4 regions of the Sinorhizobium arboris LMG 14919 genome follow, and region 3 is predicted to be linked to each of the others. Evidence: predicted binding sites of a transcription regulator. Region 3 holds the regulator's gene; each other region holds the start of a gene.
The links. Region 3 encodes LexA, which represses DNA repair genes until DNA is damaged. Its sites were predicted from a motif close to TGTTCNNNNTGTGTTCNG; they were not measured.
Positions count from the first base shown of each region.

Region 1: a site for LexA is predicted at 3,137-3,154, ahead of ruvC (crossover junction endodeoxyribonuclease RuvC). Genes of this name have one in related genera too.
Region 2: a site for LexA is predicted at 1,969-1,986, ahead of SINAR_RS0113900 (PA0069 family radical SAM protein). Genes of this name have one in related genera too.
Region 4: a site for LexA is predicted at 2,344-2,361, ahead of SINAR_RS0116355 (DNA polymerase IV). Genes of this name have one in related genera too.

Region 1 covers NZ_ATYB01000014.1:2,618,711-2,624,353, forward strand. Annotated here, with positions in the region: gene SINAR_RS0124015 (metallophosphoesterase) at 1-695, opposite strand, end outside; gene ruvB (Holliday junction branch migration DNA helicase RuvB) at 697-1,737, opposite strand; gene ruvA (Holliday junction branch migration protein RuvA) at 1,910-2,527, opposite strand; gene ruvC (crossover junction endodeoxyribonuclease RuvC) at 2,583-3,095, opposite strand; gene SINAR_RS0124035 (LLM class flavin-dependent oxidoreductase) at 3,264-4,286, shown strand; gene SINAR_RS0124040 (YebC/PmpR family DNA-binding transcriptional regulator) at 4,310-5,056, opposite strand; gene SINAR_RS0124045 (MBL fold metallo-hydrolase) at 5,173-5,643, opposite strand, start outside.
Region 2 covers NZ_ATYB01000014.1:583,191-588,833, reverse strand. Annotated here, with positions in the region: gene SINAR_RS0113915 (4-(cytidine 5'-diphospho)-2-C-methyl-D-erythritol kinase) at 1-459, shown strand, start outside; gene moaB (molybdenum cofactor biosynthesis protein B) at 473-1,015, shown strand; gene SINAR_RS0113905 (glycosyltransferase family protein) at 1,352-1,903, opposite strand; gene SINAR_RS0113900 (PA0069 family radical SAM protein) at 2,050-3,207, shown strand; gene rnhB (ribonuclease HII) at 3,458-4,108, shown strand; gene SINAR_RS0113890 (F0F1 ATP synthase subunit B) at 4,362-4,847, opposite strand; gene SINAR_RS0113885 (F0F1 ATP synthase subunit B) at 4,861-5,475, opposite strand; gene SINAR_RS0113880 (F0F1 ATP synthase subunit C) at 5,549-5,643, opposite strand, start outside.
Region 3 covers NZ_ATYB01000014.1:1,449,261-1,454,903, reverse strand. Annotated here, with positions in the region: tRNA gene SINAR_RS0118200 (tRNA-Asn) at 1-74, opposite strand, end outside; gene SINAR_RS1000000137825 (hypothetical protein) at 216-524, shown strand; gene SINAR_RS0118190 (hypothetical protein) at 576-923, opposite strand; tRNA gene SINAR_RS0118185 (tRNA-Cys) at 1,220-1,293, opposite strand; gene lexA (transcriptional repressor LexA) at 1,462-2,178, opposite strand; gene SINAR_RS1000000135520 (hypothetical protein) at 2,356-2,520, opposite strand; tRNA gene SINAR_RS0118170 (tRNA-Ala) at 2,694-2,769, opposite strand; tRNA gene SINAR_RS0118165 (tRNA-Ser) at 2,915-3,004, opposite strand; gene SINAR_RS0118160 (hypothetical protein) at 3,202-3,462, opposite strand; gene SINAR_RS0118155 (septal ring lytic transglycosylase RlpA family protein) at 4,097-5,137, shown strand; gene SINAR_RS0118150 (D-alanyl-D-alanine carboxypeptidase family protein) at 5,194-5,643, shown strand, end outside.
Region 4 covers NZ_ATYB01000014.1:1,095,273-1,100,915, forward strand. Annotated here, with positions in the region: gene SINAR_RS0116350 (L,D-transpeptidase family protein) at 1-919, opposite strand, end outside; gene SINAR_RS0116355 (DNA polymerase IV) at 1,048-2,340, opposite strand; gene SINAR_RS0116360 (DUF3572 domain-containing protein) at 2,541-2,810, opposite strand; gene SINAR_RS0116365 (response regulator) at 2,967-3,338, shown strand; gene SINAR_RS0116370 (PleD family two-component system response regulator) at 3,356-4,723, shown strand; gene rpmG (50S ribosomal protein L33) at 5,227-5,394, opposite strand; gene SINAR_RS0116380 (MFS transporter) at 5,490-5,643, opposite strand, start outside.

The sequences.
Region 1 (5,643 bases), 1.2 Mb from region 3:
GCGACCCGCGAGGGCACCTTCGGAAAAATATCCGGTTCGTGCGCAAGCAGGATGACCGGAGCCTCGTCCGTCACCTGTGCAAGCGTGCCGTCGAGATCGTCGAGCCCGCCCATGAACGCACGTTTCCATTTCCGGCCCGGCAGGAGTGCAAGCTGGTCTTCGAGCCCCGCCAGCCAGAAGGCGGAGCCACCCTTCTCCAGGCGGACTGCGCGATTGCTGTAGACCTCGATGCCCACGTCGGCCAGGGCGCGATGACCGAAGGTCTCGCCACCGCCGTTCTTCTGGGCGCTCCGGTCCTCCCACCAATCATGATTTCCCATGATCGCGTGGACGCCGAGCGGCGCCCTTAGGGTCGCAAGCGCCTTCGACCATTCGCTCGAATGGACGTAGCGCGTGACGAGGTTCATCCCGGATGCGTAGTCGCCGAGAAGGACCGTGATGTCGCCGCCGAGGCCGTTCGCGCGTTCGCAGATGGATGCGATCCGGCGGGCGGACATCCAGGGCTCGCAAGCGTGAATATCCGCGAGTGCCACGAGACGGAGCTTGAGGCCCGGCGTCCAGCCGGGGGGCGTCAGGGCGTAGCGCGCCACCCTCAGGCGCGCCAGCGGTTCGATACCGAAGGCATAGCCGCCAAGCGCCATGGCACTGAGAAGCCCCCCGCCGAGGACCTTCATGAAGCCGCGACGGCTGATCACGTCAGTCGTCCTCGAGAGTCAGCCGGAACTGGCTTGACTCGACATCCTTCGGCGGATTGAGGCCGAGATGTTTCCAGGCATTGCCCGTCAGCACGCGGCCGCGCGGCGTGCGCTGAATGAAGCCCTGCTGGATAAGGTAGGGCTCTATGATGTCTTCGATCGCATCGCGCGGCTCGGACAGGCCTGCGGCAATCGTCTCGATTCCCACCGGTCCGCCACCGAAGTTCTGCGCGATCATCGTCAGGTAGCGCCGGTCGAGCTGGTCGAGACCCATGCTGTCGACGAGCAGCCGGGTCAAAGCCTCGTCGGCGATCTCCAGCGTCACGGCCTCCGCCCGTGCGACCTCGGCGAAGTCGCGCACCCGACGCAGGAGACGGCCGGCGATGCGTGGTGTGCCGCGCGCCCTGCGGGCGATTTCGCGCGCGCCTTCGTCGGTCATGCCAAGACCCATCAGCCGCGCGCCACGTCGGACGATCAGTTCCAACTCGCCGACCGTATAGAAATTGAGCCGCACGGGGATGCCGAAGCGATCCCGCAGCGGCGTCGTCAGGAGCCCGAGGCGTGTCGTCGCCGCCACGAGCGTGAACTTCGCGAGGTCGATCTTCACCGAGCGGGCCGCCGGCCCCTCGCCGATGATGAGGTCGAGCTGGAAATCCTCCATGGCCGGATAGAGGATTTCCTCGACGGCCGGGTTCAGACGGTGGATTTCATCGATGAAGAGCACGTCGCGCTCTTCGAGGTTGGTCAGCAATGCTGCGAGGTCCCCGGCCTTGGCGATGACCGGACCGGAAGTCGAGCGAAAATTGACGCCGAGCTCCTTCGCCATGATCTGCGCCAGCGTGGTCTTGCCCAGCCCGGGCGGGCCGACGAAGAGCACATGATCCAGCGCTTCGCCGCGATTTCGCGCCGCCTCGATGAAGATCTTCAAATTGGCCCGCGCTTCCGCCTGGCCGGTGAACTCGTCGAGCGTCTGCGGGCGCATGGTCGCATCGAGGTCTTCGCCTCGCTTTTCCGGCGCGATCAGACGTGCGGCTTCGCTCATGTCATTGCTTCCGATTCAGGCTGTCCGCTGCCACAGGGATTGGTGGCGTTGAAACCGATCACCGCCGCAGCCGCGCTCAACCATAATAGGGACGTCCGGATCAAGCCAGCGAGAACGGTCAGCGCCCCTCTACTCCAATGCTTTTGTGGCCGCAGGAAGGCTCGCCGGGTCCTCACCGGGACAGTTCCTTCAAGCCGAGACGGATCAGCCTGGCGCTGTCGGCCCCCTCCCCGCCGTTTTTCAGCGCAGCAGCAACGGCATTCGCGGCCTGGTCTCGCGAATAGCCGAGATTGGTGAGCGCCGAAACCGCATCCGACACCGGCGCCGCAGCAACGCCTTCGCCGAGCTCCTGCTTGAGACCGATCGACGGCGTCATCTCGCCCGCGAAGGCCGGGGCCTTGTTCTTGAGCTCGGTGACGATGCGCACGGCAACCTTCGGCCCGACGCCCGGCGCGCGCGAGATCGATGTCTTGTCCTGCAAGGCGATGGCGTTGGCAAGTTCGCCGGGGGTCAGCGTGGAGAGCACTGCCAGTGCCACCTTGGACCCCACACCCTGAACGCTCTGAAGCAGGCGGAACCATTCACGCTCCAACGCGCTCAGGAATCCGAACAGCCTCAACTGGTCCTCGCGCACATAGGTCTCGATGAAGAGCACGGCCGCCTCTCCGGCTCCTCCAAGCCTGGCGAGCGTACGCGCCGAGCAATGGGCGACATACCCGACCCCGTGCACGTCGAGAACCACGTGATCCTCGCCGATCTCGTCTATGGTGCCCTTGAGCTTGCCGATCATCTGGTCTCTCTGATGGTGTTGGTCCGTCGTCTTTAGGGAAAATCCGATGATCGGACTACCCCGCAAGTGCCGCAAGGCGGCTCGTCACCGCCTGCCTGTTATGCGCGTGGCAAATTGCGATGGCGAGCGCGTCGGCGGCATCGTTGCCTTTGAATTCGGCCTTGGGCATCAGAACCTTCAGCATCATGTGTATCTGCTGCTTTTCGCCGTGGCCGACGCCGATCACGGCCTTTTTCACGGCATTCGGTGCATATTCCGCGACCCTCAAACCCGCCCGGGCCGGCACCAGCATGGCGATGCCGCGCGCCTGGCCGAGCTTCAGCGTGGCGGTCGCATCCTTGTTGACGAAGGTCTGTTCGACCGCCGCCTCGTGCGGCCGGTAGCTGTGCACCACTTCGGCGAGCCCGTCATGCAATTGGCAGAGGCGCGAGGCAAGGTCCATTTCGCCATCGGAGGTGACGGTGCCCGAGGCGACGAAACGGAGGGAATTTCCGAGAGTTTCGATGATCCCCCAGCCGGTGCGCCTCAAGCCCGGATCGATGCCGATGATGCGAATCGTGTTCTGCATGCTTCACCCTATTTCGGTCGCGGGGACGCTGCCAGCAAAAAGTGAACAAAACAAAAACATTACACGGAAATGGCTGCATGCTGCAGAAGAGCCGCGAGGCGCCCTTGGCGTAAGCAAACTTGAACCTACATTGCGGAAGATCAATTTCTCTTAATTGAAAGCCTCGCCATGATTCCCTTTTCCATTCTCGACCTGTCGCCTATCACCCAAGGGGGAAGCGTGGCGGAGTCGCTTGAGAATTCACGCCGGATGGCAATCGCAGCAGAGGAGAACGGCTACAAGCGCTTCTGGCTGGCCGAACACCATGGCATGAAGGGCATAGCCAGCGCCGCGACGTCTCTCGTGATTTCGCATGTGGCTTCGGCCACCCGCACGATCCGGGTCGGTTCGGGCGGCATTATGCTGCCCAACCATTCGCCGCTCGTCATCGCCGAGCAATTCGGCACGCTTGCAGCGCTTTACCCCGGCCGCATAGATCTCGGCCTCGGCCGTGCGCCCGGCACGGATATGAGGACGGCCCAGGCGCTCCGGCGCAACATGGAGGCGAGCGCCAACAACTTCCCGAACGATGTCGTGGAACTGCAGGCTCTGCTCGGTCCGGGGACCGAAGAGCAGAAGATCATCGCCGTTCCGGGCGCGGATTCGAACGTGCCGATCTGGCTGCTCGGCTCAAGCCATTTCAGCGCGCATCTCGCCGGCATGCTCGGCCTCCCCTTCGCCTTCGCCTCGCATTTCGCGCCGGATATGCTGCTCTCGGCGCTCGAAATCTACCGCGAGCGCTTCACTCCGTCGCCGCAGCTCGACAGGCCGCAAGTCATGGTCGGCGTTATGGGCGTTGCAGCGGACACGGATGAAGAGGCGAACCACCTCTTCACCTCCATGCAGCAATCCTTCGTCGCGCTTCGCCGCAATGCGCGCAGTCGCTTCCCGCCGCCGGTCGAGTCGATGGACGGCCTCTGGAGCCAGGACGAGAAAATCTTCGTAGACCACGCAATGAGCTATGCGGTGGTCGGCGGCCCCGGGACGATCCGCCGCAGGATCGAGGCGTTCCTCGACCTCACCAAGGCCGACGAACTGATCGTCTCCATGCCGATCTTCGACATGGATGCGCGGCTGTATTCGGTGAAGCTGTTTGCGGAGGCGCAGCGGGAACTGGCAGGAGTGGACCAAGCGCTTCCGCAGCCGCGATAGGGGCATCGCCCCTATTCAGATCCTCAGGCCGAGAGCTTCGCCAGAACCTCGTCGGAGACCTCGAAATTCGAATAGACGTTCTGGACGTCGTCGTCATCTTCGAGATTGTCGATGAGCTTCATCAGCGACTGTGCCTTTTCCTCGTCGACCGGCACGGTATTCTGCGGCTTCCAGACCGCCTTCACGGTCTCCGCCTCACCGAGCGCGCCTTCGAGCGCCTTCGATACCTCGCCGATATCCTCGAAACCGCAGGTGACCGTGTGGCCTTCCTCATCCGTCTCGACGTCGTCGGCACCCGCTTCGATCGCGGCTTCCATGACCTTATCGGCGTCGCCGGCGGAAAGCCTGTAGGTGATTTCACCGACGCGGTTGAAGGAAAAGGAAACCGAGCCGGTCTCTCCGAGCGCCCCGCCTGCCTTGGTGAAAATCGAGCGGACATTGGATGCGGTGCGGTTGCGGTTGTCGGTCAGCGCCTCGACGATGACGGCAACGCCGCCCGGGCCGTAGCCCTCGTAGCGGACTTCCTCGTAGTTCTCGGCATCGCCGCCCGCGGCCTTCTTGACCGCACGCTCGATATTGTCCTTGGGCATGGATTGCGCCTTGGCATTCTGGATCGCCAGACGCAGGCGCGGGTTCATGGCCGGGTCGGGAAGGCCGGTCTTTGCGGCAACGGTGATTTCGCGCGCCAGCTTGGAAAACATTTTGGAGCGCACCGCATCCTGACGGCCCTTGCGGTGCATGATGTTCTTGAACTGTGAATGGCCAGCCATGACGCCCTCTGCATGCATGATTTCGGTGAGATGGGGCGCCTTATAGTTTCATTGCCGCGTCCAGTCCAGCAGGGGCATCGTGTTTTCAAACGACCGGAAATGCGCGCAGGCCACCTTCAAACGCCCTGGAGAACATAGATGAGCGGTCTGCTCGGCAACGAACGGAGCGACACCTTCACGGAAGGCCCCGGGGCAAAGCTCTTGTCGAAATCGTCGCCGAACATAGCCAGAAACTGGTTGGTCAACGGCCTGTGCATCGGCAGAATCAGAGCCGCCCGCAAGCGCGAGACGACGCGGCTCATGCTTTCCGCCCCCAACGTCAGCCCGCCGTCTACCGGCACCATGAGAACGTCGAGCCGGCCTATCTGCCGGTAGTGGCTGTCGTCGAGCTCGTGATGCAGGTGGCCGAGATGTCCGATGCAGAGCCCCGCGACCTCGAAGATGAAGATCGAATTGCCGTCCTGCTCCATGCCTTCGAAACCGGAACGTATATCCGTCGTCACATTGCGAATATAGGTGTCGCCGACCACGAGATCGTGATCCGCCGGCTCGCCATTGTCGCCCCAGCCGTGCAGGACATGCCGGAT
Region 2 (5,643 bases), 870 kb from region 3:
CTCGGTGCGGACGTGCCCATGTGTCTCGACGGCCGCCCTCTCCTCGCGAGAGGCGTCGGCGAAAAAATCACGCCTCTTCCGCAACTGCCTTCTTTTGCGGCCGTCCTCGTCAATCCTCTGGTCGCAGTCTCCACGCCGGTCATCTTCCGCTCGCTCGTCAGCAAGACCAATCCACCGCTCGTCCTGCCTGAAGATGCCCGCTCGCCGGCCGAATGGCTGACGGCGATGGCCGCCATGCGGAACGATCTGGAGCCGCCGGCGCGCGTGCAAGAGCCGGCCGTCGCAACGGTCTCGACCGCATTGGAGGACGCAGGCGCCGCGCTCGTGCGGATGTCCGGCTCCGGCGCCACCTGCTTCGGACTGTTTGCAGACGAGAAAAGCGCCGCGCTTGCGGCCGAAACGATTTCCGCCGGGCACCCGCGATGGTACGTTCAGGCGACGCGAACCGCTGGAAAATAGGATAACGCCAGAAATGCCCAGCCTCGACGAAAGACGTCCCTTCATCCCTGTCGGCATCGCCGTACTGACGGTCTCGGACACGCGGACGCGCGCGGACGACAAGTCCGGCGACGTGCTCGAAGCGAGGATCCGGGAGGCCGGCCACCGGCTCGAGGCGCGGGCGATCGTTCCCGACGACCCCGAAAAGATCCACGAGCAGGTGAAGGCCTGGACGCTCGACGCCGCAATCGACGTCGTCATTACGACCGGCGGCACCGGCTTCACGGGCCGAGACGTGACGCCGGAAGCGCTGGAGCCACTTTTCGAAAAACGCATGGACGGCTTTTCCGAAGTATTTCACCGGATCTCCTACGACAAGATCGGCACGTCGACGATACAGTCTCGCGCAACCGGCGGGGTCGCCAACGCCACGTTCATATTCGTTCTCCCCGGATCGCCCGGCGCCTGCAAGGACGCCTGGGACGGGATCCTGAAGCAGCAACTCGACTACCGGCACATGCCGTGCAATTTCGTCGAGATCATGCCGCGGCTCGACGAGCACCTGAAGCGCGGCTGACGTTTTTTCGTGTTCCGTTTGGAACAGCCGCAGCGGCGGAATCCCGCTAGTTTCTCTTTGTCGGCTTGGCTCGAAGCGGGCAAGGCAAGCACCATCTATTGCTTCGAGCGAATGCTGACCTCTTTCCGGGGCAATATTGGGAAAGAGAGAAAACATACGACGGGCTGCCCATTCGAAATGGTGGGCATGCATGGCAAGACATTTTCACAGACAAGGTCATTTGAGAGCCACTTTGGGGGTACCGAAAGGTACGCCCCATTCTTGCTTCGCAGACGCGGCTCAGCTGCGGGCTACGGCCACCATATCACGGCTTCTCGTCGGCCCGGCGCCGGACGTCTAGGAACCGGGCGCCCGGTGCCGTTCTCCGGTCGACCTGTTGCCCAAGGCGACCCAGGCAGGCACGAGCTCGATCGCAAGTTTGCGGGCTGCCCGCCCGCTCGCAAGATCGCTGAGCGGCATCTTGCCGCGCGCTACCGCGATTGCCTCCCCCTTTGCCACCAGGAACCCGGATTCGAGTGGTGGCGCCCTGCCGGTAAGACGTTTCAGAAGCGGCCGCCGATGCATTCGCGACGGCGAAAACCGCGCCGGACTCCTGTTCAGCGAAACATATTCCGCCAGCTCATCCACCCAGCGGCCGATGGGACGGGCACCTGGTTCGAGGAGCATCAGCCACTCGCCGCGCGCCGAGCGAAGAACCTCACCGAGATCCCAGTCGACGCAAAAGCGGCAGCCAGCCGCATCCGCGACGCTGAGGGATCCGTCGGTCGATCCGTGATCTAGCACGATGACATCGCTGACAAGCCCCTCCACGGCCCCGGCAACGAGCGCCGAAAGCGTCTGTGCCAGTTCCGCTTCGTTGTCCTTCGTTTCCATGATGACCGTCAGCATAGCCGTTCCTACCGCATTGCAGCGCCGAATGCTACAAGCGCGCGCCCGGACGCGCGCCCGATATTTGTTCTTGCTTTGTTCCGACATCTGCGCTAGGAAAATAATCAGCACGAAGCGGAGCCGAGCATGGTTCCGGGGAGATTTCGATGAACGATCTGTCTCAACTCAAGCAGGGTGTCTTTGCGCCCGGCCACAGCGCGGAAATGGCCGAGGCCCTCGTCGCCGGAACCGGCATCAGGATCGACGTCGACCGCCGGCGCGGCCGCGGGGCTGCCCTCAACATTTCGGGGCGCTTCGAGCCGAAGACGCGCGAGGTCTTCGATGACGGGTGGCAAACGATCGAGGAACTGCCGCCGTTCAAGACCGAGGTCCAGATTGAAAAGCCGAAAACCGCAATCACGCGCAACGATTCTCCCGACATATCCTTCGACCGGTCGATCAACCCCTATCGCGGCTGCGAGCATGGCTGCATCTACTGCTTCGCACGGCCTACGCACGCCTATATGGGGCTCTCGGCGGGGCTCGATTTCGAAGCCAAGCTCTTCGCCAAGCCCGACGCGCCGCGCCTCCTGGAGCGCGAACTGGCGAGGCCGGACTATAAGCTGCGCCCGATCGCGATCGGCACAAACACCGACCCGTATCAGCCGATCGAGAAGGAATGGCGGATCATGCGCGAGATTCTGAAAGTGTTGAAGGAGGCCAATCACCCGGTGATGATCGTCACCAAGTCGGCAATGGTGACGCGGGACATAGACCTGCTGGCGCCGATGGCGGAAAAGGGCCTCGCCCGGGTCGGACTTTCCGTGACCACGCTCGACCGGAAGTTGGCGCGCAGCATGGAGCCGCGGGCGTCGACGCCGGCCAAGCGGCTCGAGGCGATACGCGCAATTTCCGACGCCGGCATTCCCGCTGGCGTCCTGGTCGCGCCGATCATCCCGGCACTCAACGACCACGAGATCGAACGCGTGCTCGATTCGGCGAAGGCGGCCGGCGCTTCGGATGCGAGCTACGTGCTCCTGCGGCTTCCACTGGAGGTGAGCCCTCTCTTCCGCGACTGGCTTCTCAGGAACTATCCGGACCGCTACCGGCACGTCATGTCGCTCATCCGCTCCATGCGCGGCGGCAAGGATTATGATGCGGAATTCGGCAAACGGATGAAAGGCAGCGGGCCGTACGCCTGGCAGATCGGCCGCCGCTTCGAGCTTGCCGCCAAGCGGCTCGGCCTCAACCTGACGCGCCGGCAGTTGCGCAGCGATCTGTTCGTGCCGCCGTTGGGAATGGGCGTTCAGCTGTCGTTGCTCTAGACACGACGCACTTCCGGACGGAAACCGTTACATACTTTTCCTGGAAGTGTTCGCGTTTCACGTCTTCAGTGGACGATCCAGGAAGCGCAAGCCGTCAAAGTTTTTCCACTTTGGAACGTCTCCAGCGCGGCTTTGAAAATTCCAGCATCCGCCCTTTGCCCCACGGGGCGGCGCTGGTTTCACCCCGGCAACCGCCGCAAACCAAGCCGGGGGCTTGAAGGGAATCGGGCGAGTATGCGAGTGTCTTTTCATGTCACGCCGCAAACAGCCCGATTCCCCTCTTTTTCCTCTTCAGCCGCCTGTTCCGGACTTCACGTTCGAACGCGCCGCGCATCGCGACGGTCTCTGGCCGGTCGCGGGTGCCGACGAGGCAGGCCGCGGGCCGCTCGCCGGCCCGGTCGTCGCCGCCGCGGTCATCCTCGATCCGGATGCAATCCCGGCGGGCCTCAACGACAGCAAGCTCCTGAGCGCGGAACAGCGCGAGGCATTGTTCGAGGAGATTCTGGCGACGTCGACTGTTTCGATCGCCTCCTCCTCGTCGGCACGCATCGACACGACCGATATTCTGAAAGCCAGCCTCGATGCCATGCGCCGGGCCGTCCAAGGTCTTGAGATCGCGGCCCGCATCGTTCTGGTCGACGGCCGCGACGTACCGCCCGGCCTCACCTGCCATGCAAAGGCCATAGTCAAAGGGGACAGCCGCTCCGTGTCCATCGCGGCCGCATCGATCGTCGCCAAAGTCACCCGTGACCGCATGATGGCCCGCGCCGATGCAAGATTCCCGCTCTACGGCTTTGCTCACCACGCGGGCTATGCGACGCTAAAGCATCGCACGGCCATCGAAAGCCACGGCCCCTGCTCTCTGCACCGCATGAGTTTCCGCCCGTTCCGTCAGATTTGACGGCGGTGAGCACCCTCATCCGCCTGCCGGCACCTTCTCACCGCGAGCGGGGCAAAGGGGACTTGCGGCGCTGCTCTGCCCGCAGCCGCTCAAGCAGCGATGCCGAGGCTTGTCCCTTTCCCCGTCAGAACGGAGAGGTCGCGGCAGCGGGATGAGAGGCCGCGCGCCACCCTCAGAATCGAAAGCACCCGACCTGCAATGAAAAACCCCGCCGAAGCGGGGCATTTCAGTCTCCAGCTATTGTCGCCTGGACTTAATTCAGGCGGGACTTGACCTCGCCGAGCGCCTTCTTGAAGAGCGTCTCCTGCGCACCGGCATCGGCCTTGCTTGCGAGCACTTTCTCCGCCGCGCTGATTGCAAGGTCTACTGCAGCAGCGCGCACCGCGTTGATCGCATCGCTTTCGGCCTGCTTGATCTTCTGTTCGGAAAGTGCCGTGCGGCGCGCGACATATTCCTCGGTCTTCTGCTTGGCTTCCGCCGTCAGCATCTCCGCCTCGCGCTGGGCCGCGGCGACGATGCTTGCGGCTTCGGCTTCGGCGTCCTTGCGCTTGCGCTGGTACTCGGCGACGAGGCTCTGTGCTTCCTCGCGCAGACGCTTGGCTTCCGCCAGTTCATTGCCGATCTTGTCGGCGCGGGCGTCGAGCGCCTTGCCGACCATGCCCGGAACCTTGAGATAGGCAATAAGCGCGAAGAAGAGAATCAGGCCTACGAGGGCATAGAAAGTCGCATCAAGAGCCATGGTTCTCTGTTCCTCAGTTGCCGGCCGAAGCCTTGACCGCCTGGGCGATCTCGGTCTTGGTGACGGTTCCGCCGATCAATTGCTTGACGACGGCGGTCGCCGTTTCCTCGGCGATTGCACCGACATCGCCAAGTGCTTTCGACTTGATGTCGGCTATGCGCGCCTCTGCAGCGGCAATCTTCTTCGCGAGGTCGGCTTCGACACCGGCGCGGTCCGCGTTGGCCTTCGTCTTGGCGGCGTCGCGGGCGGTATCGGCGATCGAATGGCCTTTGGCCCTGGCGCTCGCCAATTCCTGCTCATAAGCGGCAATCGCGGCGTCGGCTTCGCCCTTCAGGCGAGATGCTTCGTCGAGATCCTGAGCGATCCGGTCATGGCGCGTCTCGAGAATTCCGCCGATACGCGGAATGATGACCTTCGACATCAGGAGATAGAAAAGGCCGAACGTGATCGCGAGCCACAGAAGCTGCGAAGCGAAATGGGTCGAATCGAAGGGCGGGAACACGCCGGAGCCATGTTCGGCTTCGTGGGCCACACCCGTTTCGGTGTGCACCTCACCGGCCGCAGCGGGATCGTGTGCTTCGGCGCCTTCGGTGGTGGATGACTGGGCATAGGCCGCGGTCACAAACATGCTCACCTCCAGGTGCACTCAAGAATATGCGCGGCCGCGGCCCGACGGGCCGCGGCCAAAACTTCTGCCGCTATTAGACGGCGAAGAGGAGGAGGAGTGCAATGAGCAGCGAGAAGATGCCCAGAGCTTCCGTAACGGCGAAGCCGAATACGAGGCGGCCGAACTGGC
Region 3 (5,643 bases):
GGCTCCCCGGGCCGGATTCGAACCGGCGACCTATCGATTAACAGTCGAGTGCTCTACCGCTGAGCTACCAGGGAACATCTGCGCCGCAGAAGTGAGGCTGCTAATACAAATGCTTTTCCGATTTGCCAAGTGCTTTTTCAAAAAAAATGACGGGAACCGGTTGCCGCCCTGTGGAGAAGGCACCAAGTGTGGGCCATTGGTACGAAAGAACAACGATGGCGACTGAAGGCAAGAAGAGGCATTTTGGCATAGATCCCAAGACGCGTGAGATCGTGCTCGGCAGCTGGCGGATAAGCTTGCCCAGTTCCCCCGCCTTGCGTGTCCTCATCGGCGTGCTGCTCGTGTGTGGCGGTTTGCTCGGTTTTTTACCGGTGCTGGGCTTCTGGATGGTTCCTCTGGGCCTTCTCGTGCTTTCGCACGATATACCCTCGATCCGTCGCCGGCGCCGCAGGCTGGCCGTATGGTGGGCGCGATGGCGCGGGAAACCGAATTCCCCCGGGCCCAATTCCTCCGACAGGCCGTGATTCGCTCGAATCGCGAAGAGGACCACCTCTCCTGCGGGCGCACTGCATTTTTCAGTCGTCAGAACTACCCGGCTTTCGTCGCCACTTTGGCAGAAGAGCAAATATGACGCAGACGAGTACCAGAGCAGTCGGCCAGAAGTCGGTCGCCTGATCCCAACTCCATTTCCACATTTTGTAACCTTCAAGGTGAGGCGGCTGCAGGTTTGCGCTGATCTCGAAATCACGTTTCTCGCGTCCGTGAAAGTGTCCGGCGGCGAATGCGAGGCCGATGATCAGCGCCAGCCTCCTCGGCGCAACCACCATGAACAGCAGGGCGACGACTGCTGCGATACAGAAGCCCTCGACCACATGGCCGAGCCAATCAAAGTGGCGCTGAATGTAGCCCCAGGGAATATCCATCATGTCGCGCTTCGAGTACCGCCGCTCCCGACGAGCCGGGCTGACAGGGTGCTATAGCACAACCGCCAATCAGGGGGCCACAAAGTCCTCGGGACCTCAGCTCGGCGCTGTCCTTCGCGAATACGGATCCTGCGTTCGTCTGACGAAGGTTATTCGGTCTCGCCTTGTGAATGTCGTCACGCGACGACCAAGCCGCAATGTCAGAGCTGCTGAGGGGCAGCTGAGCGTGACTGAAGGGCTGTTGATGGCAAAGAAAAGAAAATTTCTCGTGCAGCAAAGCCGGATTCGTATGGCTTTGGAGGCCTCGGCCGGAATTGAACCGGCGTACAAGGATTTGCAGTCCTCTGCGTCACCACTCCGCCACGAGGCCTCTACGATTTGGATTTTCAAATCGTGGCGCGGATTTAGAATGATTGATCGGAATCCGCAAGAGGGTTCATTTCGAATAGGGGCTTTTTTATTCTGTTTAACTGTTTGCCTTCCGTTCTACGGATGGCGTGGTCATGATGCTCGAAGGCTCAACACCTTATCTGACGCCCTAGTGGTAGCGCCGGATGAGGCCGACCAGGCGACCTTGGATCTTGACCCGATCAGGACCGAATATGCGTGTTTCGTAAGCCGGATTGGCGGCCTCGAGCGCAATGGAGGCGCCCTTGCGCCGGAATCGCTTCAGGGTGGCTTCCTCATCGTCGATCAGGGCGACGACGATATCTCCTGGGCTGGCGGTGCTTCCATTCCGGATGATCACCGTATCGCCGTCGAGGATACCGGCCTCGATCATCGAATCGCCTTTGATCTCGAGAGCGTAATGCTCGCCATTGCCGATCATTTCGACCGGTACCGAAATATCGTGCATATTGTTCTGGATTGCAGAAATCGGCACGCCGGCAGCAATGCGGCCCATGACCGGAACGGTAACCGATGCGGTCTCGGCCGGCGGCGGCGCCTTCGGTGCGGGGGGCGGCGCTGCGGGCTTGCCGAGGCTGCCTTCGATCACGCTAGGCGAAAAGCCGCGGCGGACCTGCGAAGTGCCGGTATAGGCCTCCGGCAACTTGATGACTTCCAGAGCCCGCGCACGATTCGGTAGCCGGCGAATAAACCCGCGCTCTTCGAGTGCCGTGATCAAACGGTGAATGCCCGACTTGGACGCGAGGTCCAGAGCGTCTTTCATCTCGTCGAAGGACGGCGGGACCCCGGATTCCTTCATTCGTTCATGAATGAACAGAAGCAATTCCTGTTGCTTGCGGGTCAGCATGGCGCGTCACTCCAGAATCGCGAAACAAATCAAGAACAGAACCTATCTGTTCCATATGTGTTCCGCAAGTACCTAAAATTCCGTGAATTTCGCTTGCTGCTCTATGCAAGGGCGCAACGCCGGCATGCCGGGCAAAGATCACCGGTGTCTTCGGAGGCGAGGGCGGACTATGCGGGCCTAGTAGGCAAGGCGCAGCCCGCCCGGCGTAAGAACGTCGAATTCAGGCTCGGGATAGGGCCCGTACCATTGGGTGTAGGTCGTGTTGGTCGAGCCTGTGCTCGCGCATGCCGAAAGGGCGAAAAGGGCAAAGATTACCGCTGCCACCAAAGATTTATCAGGCATGTTTTTCTCCGCTCGCGGGAGTTGCCCAGACCTCGGAGGGGTCAGACCAAAACTTTCTCTCAAATCAGCTTTCTTGGCAAGCGCAGCCGAACCGTCGGGCCGACCGAGACTGGCGCAACCCGGCGGGGTTGCGGCAGTATTACCTATGTCTCCGGGTCGGACAAAGGTCAGGATGGTGGAGCCGAAGGGAGTCGAACCCTCGACCTCCGCAGTGCGATTGCGGCGCTCTCCCAACTGAGCTACGACCCCACTGATCAACGATTGTATATGAGTTTTCGCTCGCCTGCGCCAGCGCATTCCGCTTGCCGACCATATTGTAATGCAAGGATGCGGTTAATAGCTGCAGGCCGCGTGAACTCAAACGGCATGCATCGCGGTGCACTGATTTTCTGAATGGCGGAAGAGGTGGGATTCGAACCCACGGTACGCTTTCACGCACGCCGGTTTTCAAGACCGGTGCCTTAAACCGCTCGGCCACTCTTCCAAGTGATTGAGGAGCTTCGTGAAATTCGTTTCCGAGTTCTCGATAGACCGGCGATCGCTGCCGGTTTGCTGCCCATTCACCAACGGCTGGCTTTTTAGCAGCTTTGATCGCATCGTCAACGTGCTCCGGAGCATTTGCGTGCGTTCCGGGCCTGCCCGACGGGGAGAAATCGGTCGCACGCCGCGCGTCCCTGCTGATCATCGTAAGCGCCGGTTGAGAATTATTCTGAGGCGGGCGCTGGTCCGGTTGCGGCCGGACTGTTCCTCCATCGATCCTTCCGGCGCAAATGGCGGCCAGTCGAAGTCTTCGCCGAGCGCGTCTCTGGCCTGCAGTCCATCGAGGCGATGGAGCAGGGCGACGATCATCTCACGGTCGCTGATGCCGCTGCCAGGCTCCAAATAGGCGAACAGGTCTCTGCGACAGTCCTCTATGAGCACTCTCATCTTGTCGGCATTCATGGACGTCCTCCCGAGGGTGCGCGCCGCACTGGGCCACATACGCCCAGGACACAGACAAGGACAATCGTCTCGGGCGCTGTTCAGTGTCTCGCACTGCGGTCAGCCTTTCTTCGCCTGCGGGGCGTACACCGCGACCTCCCGGTCGCCGCCCGTCGCTCCGGCGGTCCATAATCGTCTCATACATTGCGAGAGCCTTTTGGACGTCGAGCCAGAGCGCAGGAGGCACACCGGGAACGGAGCCCCAGAGTTGCACCGACGGGAAGCTTCGGTCAGCTCTGAGGCGCCACACCCTGCGGCTTACGAGAGTGCCGCCCAGGCGCTTATTGCGATATGTGGCGGCAGCGACACCCGGCAACGGGCTTAGGACCTTTGGCAAGTCCTGTCGGACTATGGTCCAGCGGCACATTTACGTTCCGTAAACCATGACGGGAGATTTTCAGACCCCCTTCGCCTTCCAGTTCGCAATTTCGCCTTGTTGTTGTCATGATTGTTCGACTGTTTCGTTTCGGGACGGCGAAATTCTGGCGGGGAACTACTGCACGATTGCGCAAAATCTCTGCGCGTCCGGTCGGAAGCGTGAGCGCTATTGGAGCGGATTTTCGGGTGCGGCTTTGCGAATGATCTTGTGGGACAGATGACATCCAATAACGGTGCGGCATATCTTGTGAGGGGGCTCCGCCTCGCAGCGGTTCCGTTGCTTTGCGCGGTGCTTGCGGCCTGCGGATCGACGCCGAGCGTCAAGAAGACCAAGGCGCGGAGCAAGGAGTATTTCGCCGAGTCCGTCTATGGTGTCAAAGCCAGCCCCAGAGTCGCCACCGGGGACAATATTCCCAAGGGTGGTGGTCGCTACCAGGTCGGCAAACCCTATCAGGTAAAGGGCAAGTGGTATCAGCCGAAGGAGGATTTCGGCTATAACAAGAGCGGGATGGCATCTTGGTACGGGTCGGCCTTTCATGGCCGGCTGACGGCGAATGGCGAAGTCTATGACAAGCACCACCTTTCGGCCGCACACCCGACTTTTCCGCTGCCGAGCTATGCCCGCGTGACGAATCTGGAGAATGGAACGTCGGTCATCGTGCGTGTCAACGATCGCGGACCTTATGAGTACGGCCGGATCATCGACGTCTCTTCGAAGACCGCCGACCTGCTGGATATCAAGCGCAAGGGCAGTGCCAATGTTCGCGTTCAGTATATCGGCCGCGCGCCCCTAGAAGGCAACGACATGCCCTACCTCATGGCTTCCTACGTCAGGAAGGGCGACCGTAGCCCGAGCGTCATGCCGGAAGGACAGATCGCAACAGGCGTGATGGTCGCCTCCAACAAGCCGTTGCGCGATCTGGTTCCGGAGCTCAGTGCTGTGCCCGTTCCGAATAAGTCGAAGCTCGGCACCGGCGTGCCGATGAACGCACTTGCTGAGCCGGCGCGGCCCTCTTCAATGCCGAGCGCGTTCGGCGAGTTTGCGATTCTGCCGGAGATCGGCCCCATGCCGACGTCGCGCCCGCAATTGATCCCGCTGCCGGACGGCAGCATGGCCTATGCTTCGGCATATGTCGAAGTCCGCGTCAGCGACAAACCTTCGCCCTTCGAAGCGATCATGGTCGATCGCAATCCGCTGACGCCCGATTCCATTCTCGCCTATGCGAAGCGCCAGAATCGAAGCGTCCACCTGCACTGACTCCGGTTGAAGAGGGTTTTTCGCGCTGCTATGCCCATGAAGAACCGGAGTTTCTCATGCGCATGAAGTGCATTGCGGTCGCAGCTTTTCTCGCGGCCATCGTTTCGGGGCAAGCGGTCGCACAAACGCCCGCCTTCGACACCAAAGCGAAACAGATATATCTCGTCGATGCTGAAACGGGCACGGTGCTCTTTTCACGCGACGAGGATGCGCCTGTCCCGCCTGCCTCGCTCGCCAAGCTCATGGCGATGGAGGTGGTTTTCGAGGCCCTGGACAAGGGCGAAGTGACGCCCGAGACGACTTTCCAGGTCTCGGAACATGCGTGGCGTACCGGCGGCGCTCCTTCCGGCACCGCAACGATGTTCGCCGCCATAAAATCCAGGATCCGAGTTGCGGATCTCATCCAGGGCGCAACGGTGCAACTTGCCAACGACGCCTGCATCGTGCTGGCCGAAGGCATGACCGGCAGCGAGGCTGCCTTTGCCGAACGGATGACCAAGCGGGCG
Region 4 (5,643 bases), 350 kb from region 3:
TTCCAAGCGCCGCCTCCGGGTCTGCGATCACGACTTCGGACTCGAAAAGCGGCTCGAATTGCCGGCGCACGCGCAGCACGCCATTGGACGGCATGCTGCGGCCGGCCCTGCGATAGACCGTGTCGATCAGTTCCGGCGTTATCCTGCCTTCGACGGGCAGTCCTTCGGCCCTTTGAAACGCCTCGATCGCGGCGGCCGTCGACGGACCGTTGAAACCATCCGGCGGGCCGGCAGCGTAGCCGAGCATGTTGAGGAGCGTCTGGAGGTCGCGCACCATCTCTTGCGTGCCGCGACGGGTAATCAGGATGCGTATCGGGGCCTTCTCGTCTTCGGAGGTAACGGGCAGGGGGCGCCTTTCGGTCATTGCCACTTCGACTGCGCTCTGGTTGAGCTCTCCGATTGCCGGCCGCAGGGGGACGTCCGACAGGGCCGGCCCATGCCGCCGCGATTCGTTCGGCTGGAACAGCGTCTCGCTCGCGACCTCGACGGGCGCGATCTGCCGGTCCGATATCACCACATGCATGCCGTAGCCCGTCATCTTGAAGAGGCTCGCCGCGAATTTGGTAGGCAGCCGCACGCAACCGTGCGAAGCGGGGTAACCCGGCACATGATTTGAGCCGTGCAGTGCGATGCCGGACCAGGTGAGCCGCTGCATGAAAGGCATAGGCGCGTTCGAGTAGATGTTCGACTCGTGGCGCCGGCGCTTCTCGATTATCGAAAAGATGCCCGTCGGCGTCGCGTGTCCGGATTTGCCGGTGGACACTTTCGACGTGGCAACGACCGCGTCGCCATTATAGACGACGAGGGATTGCTGCTCCCTCGACACGACGATCTGCAACGGTGCCTTGGCGCCGGCCGCAAGCGCGGAAGGCGACGCCATGACGAAAACCGCAAATCCCATCCGGAGAGCGAAACGCAACACTTACCCTCGTTCAGACAATGGCTGCACCGCAAGCACGGTGCCGTGCAACGAGGTTATCGTTCAATATTTAAGGAATTGCCCCATGCGGGACGGGAGGCCATCCGGCGCGCAGAGGTTTACGAATTCTACCGGTCGCGTCGCCGCTGGCCGAAGGTATAGCCGGTCTCGACGCTCGTCTTGCCGAATTTGTCGCGCAGCCTGTTGACCGCGTCTTCGGCGGCGGCCCGCCGGGAGGCCAGCGGATCCACCAGATCGGGCGGGTCGGCGAGGTCGGGATCGACCAGATCGCTGACGCCGATCCCGATCAGCCTGTATTTCGTCCCGTCGACCTCCTTCTCCAGCAGTTGCACGCCGGTGCGGAAGATGCGGTCGGCAAGGCGGGTGGGGCTTTCCAGCCGGCGGTTGCGCGTGCGGGTTTTGAAGTCCGCGGTCTTGAGCTTCAGCACCACCGTCTGTCCGGCGAGCGCGGATTTTCGCAAGCGGAACGCCACCTGTTCGCTAAGGCGCCTCAAATGCGCTACGAGATCCTCCTGACGCGTCAGGTCGTCGTTGAAGGTCGTCTCGGAGGAGACGCTCTTCGCTTCGCCTTCGATCTCCACGACTCTTTCGTCCAGGCCGCGCGAAAGCCTGTAGAGCCGCTGGCCCATCGTGCCGTAGCGGCGCATGAGGTCCGGCTCCTCCATCGTCTGGAGTTGCCCGATGGTGCGGATTCCGTCCCTTTCGAGCGTGCCGGCAAAAGTCTTGCCGACGCCCCAGATGAGCGTGACGGGCTTGTCTCTCAGAAAGTCCACGGCTTCAGCTTGGCCGATGATGGAGAAGCCGCGCGGCTTCTGAAGATCAGAGGCGACCTTGGCCAGGAATTTGCAATAGGACAGCCCAACGGAGACCGTGATGCCGATCTCCTTCTCCACCCGCTTGGCGAAGCGGGCAAGCGTCCGGGAGGGCGGATCGTGGTGGAGCCGTTCGGTGCCGCTCAGATCGAGAAAGGCCTCGTCGATCGACAGCGGCTGCACGAGTGGCGTCAACTCCAGCATCATCGCTCTGACCTCGCGGCCGACCCGCACATATTTCTCCATGTCGGGCTTGATCACGACTGCCTGCGGGCACGCTTCGAGCGCCTTGAACATCGGCATTGCGGAGCGCACGCCATGAATGCGGGCTATATAGCAGGCCGTGGAGACAACGCCGCGCTTTCCGCCGCCGATGATGACCGGCTTGTCGGCGAGCTCCGGATTGTCGCGCTTTTCGACCGACGCATAGAAGGCATCGCAGTCGATATGCGCCAGGGTCAACCGGTAGAGCTCGGAATGGCGAAGGAGCCGGGGACTGCCGCAGGAACGGCACCGCCTCGTCTGGACGGCTTGCTCCTCGAGGCAATCACGGCAGAAGCCGGAGGGTGGGACGGCGCTGTCGGTCATATCCGGAACAAATGTTGAACGCGGCGACTTTACGCTCTACGCTGCTGAGTCTCAAGGCGGCGGCTGGAGGCTGTTTTGGATATCGCTGTGAAATTCGAGCGGGCGTCGGCTGGACATTGGGATGCGCTCTTCGCCCCGCGTGAGGCGCTCCGCCGGTCGTGTTGCTCCATGCTGCTGCAGCAGCGTTCCGGCCACGTTCATCAGTCGTCGAACTCGCGCGGTCCGGAGAAGATATGGTGCGCCCGGACGACCTCTTCCGGCGATGTTTGCGTGTCATTGCAGAAGGCCATCAGCGTGGGCTCGTGCTCCATCAGAAATGCAACAAGGCCGCCCATGAAGCCCGGTTCGCCGATCGCGCGACGCAGAGAGGCAGGATCCGTGCCGGTGAGCGCCAGAAAGCGCGACATCAGCTCGGGCTCGTCTGCGAGCCAGGTGAGGATAGCTATCGCCGTATCGTCAGCGCTTTTCATGATATCCGCTCTCTTCCCGGTTGCCGGCAGCAATTACCTATTTTTCAACCAAATCGCGCTAGCCTGGCGATCGATGAAATGGGTCGAGTCGCCGTTCATGCAACCTATATCTCTCCAGCGGGCTTGCAAGGCAGCGGCAGACAACAAGGGATCGACATGCCCAAACAGGTGATGATTGTTGAGGATAACGAGCTGAACATGAAGCTCTTCCGTGACCTGATTGAGGCTTCGGGCTACGCGACGATCCAGACGCGCAACGGCATGGAAGCGCTTGAACTCGCGCGCAAGCACCGGCCGGACCTGATTCTGATGGACATCCAGTTGCCGGAGGTTTCCGGCCTCGAGGTGACGAAATGGCTCAAGGAGGATGACGAGCTGCATGTGATCCCGGTTATTGCCGTCACCGCTTTTGCCATGAAGGGCGATGAGGAGCGCATCCGCCAAGGGGGATGCGAAGCCTATGTTTCCAAACCGATTTCCGTTCCGAAATTCATTGAGACGATCAAAACTTATTTGGGCGATGCCTGACTGCCGGAAAGATCGATATGACTGCGCGGATCCTCGTTGTCGATGACGTACCAGCCAATGTGAAGCTCCTGGAAGCGCGGCTGGTGGCCGAATATTTCGACGTGCTCACGGCGGGGGACGGGCAGGCAGCATTGGCGATATGCGAAAAGACGCCCGTCGACCTCGTCCTGCTCGATATCATGATGCCGGGGATGGACGGTTTCGCAGTCTGCGAAAGGCTGAAGGCGAACAGCCGTACGGCGCATATTCCCGTCGTGATGATAACGGCGCTCGACCAGCCGTCCGATCGTGTGCGCGGGTTGAAGGCCGGTGCGGACGATTTCCTGACCAAGCCGGTCAACGATCTGCAGCTCATGTCGCGCGTGAAGAGCCTCGTGCGCTTGAAGAACGTCAGCGATGAGCTGCGTCTCAGAGCCCAGACGGCCCACACGATCGGGCTGCAGGAACTGACGCGCCCCGACCGGCCGGACGAGCCCGGCAACATCCTCCTGGTCGATGGCCGCGCTTCCTCACAGGAGCGGCTCACGCGCGCTCTGAAGCCGATCGCCGATGTCGCCGTCATATCGGACCCGCAGGCCGCTTTGTTCGAGGCGGCCGAGAGCAGTTTCGATCTGGTGATAGTCAACGCGAACTTCGACGACTACGATCCGCTGCGTCTGTGTTCGCAACTGCGCTCGCTCGAACGAACGCGCTTCATTCCGATCCTGCTCGTCACCGAACAGGGGAAGGACGAGATGATCGTTCGCGCACTCGAACTGGGCGTGACGGACTACATCATGCGCCCCGTCGATCCAAACGAACTGGTCGCCCGGTCGCTCACGCAGATCCGGCGCAAGCACTGCAACGACCGCCTGCGCGCGAGCGTCCAGCAGATGATCGAACTGGCCGTGACCGATGATCTCACGGGCCTCCACAACAGACGCTATCTGGAAAACCATCTGAAGCTCCTGGTCGATCGCGCGACGGCCCGGGGCCGGCCGCTGTCGATCTGCATTACCGATATCGACCGGTTCAAGCGTGTGAACGATACCTTTGGCCATGACGCCGGCGACGAGGTGCTGCGGGAATTCGCCAACCGCATTCGAGCGACGGTGCGCGGAGCGGACCTTGCCTGCCGTTTCGGCGGAGAGGAGTTCGTCGTCGTCATGCCGGATACGACGCCCGAGATGGCGGCCATCGTTGCGGAGAGGCTTCGACTGGCGGTTGAAAGCCGTGGATTCGACATTCCGCAGGCCGCGGCGGTCCTGAGCGTCACGGCGTCGTTCGGCATAGCGAGCCTGAGGCCGGAGGGTGATACGGCCGAGGCCTTGCTGAAACGGGCCGACATGGCGCTTTATCAGGCGAAGAACGGCGGACGGAATCGGGTGGTCGCTGCCGCGGCCTGATCCGCCGTAGGCCGATGCCTCATGAGCCGCCTCGCGGAGCCGTCGGGAAGGATCTTGCCTGTTGCGCCCTGGGTTGTATTCTCCCTGGCGTAGCCGGTGCCAGGACGCGGCACATCCGCGGGCCGCCGGCCCGGAGACTGTCCGAATCTGATACAGAATTAACCAAACGCCGAGCAATCCTGTGTCGCGATTAAGAATTCATTGATTTTTTTTTAGTTTCAGGCAATGCTGATAAGCGAGGAAGGAAACTTCCACAGCAATCGGTTACCCCATGATGCTCAGGTCCGCCGCATCTCCTGGGTCGTGGGGTCGGTCGGCTGGCCTCGGATTCGCGGATTCCTCGTGCCGCAGCCGGAACCAGCCGACCCCCATTCGAAAGCGCCGCTTCGAAGGAGGCGGCGTTTTCTTTTGCCCGATCCGTTCAGGATCAGCTGCAGGAAAACGCGCAAAGAAAAAGCGCCGGCCCGGGGGGCGGCGCTCCTCGACCGAAGAAAGCGGCGATCTTACTTGATCTTGGCTTCCTTGAATTCGACGTGCTTCTTTGCGATCGGATCGTATTTCGTCTTCGTCATCTTATCCGTCATCGTGCGGCTGTTCTTCGTGGTGACGTAGAAGTAACCCGTGTCGGCCGTCGACAGCAGCTTGATCTTGATGGTGGTAGCTTTCGCCATGGTCGTCCTGCCTTTATGAAAAAATGAAAGCCGTGGACAACCGGTTGCGGGCCACGGTCAAGGTTGGCGCGAAACTACAAATCGCGACCGAAAAGTCAAGACCGTTTTGGTTTCAAAACGATGCGGACCAGGGAAAGTACGACATAAAGCCCGAAGAAGCCTGCGATTGCCCAGGCGAAGCCGTTATTGCCCGTCACGTCCATTGCCGCGCCGATCACCTGCGGCCCGGCCACAGTGCCGACGGCGTAG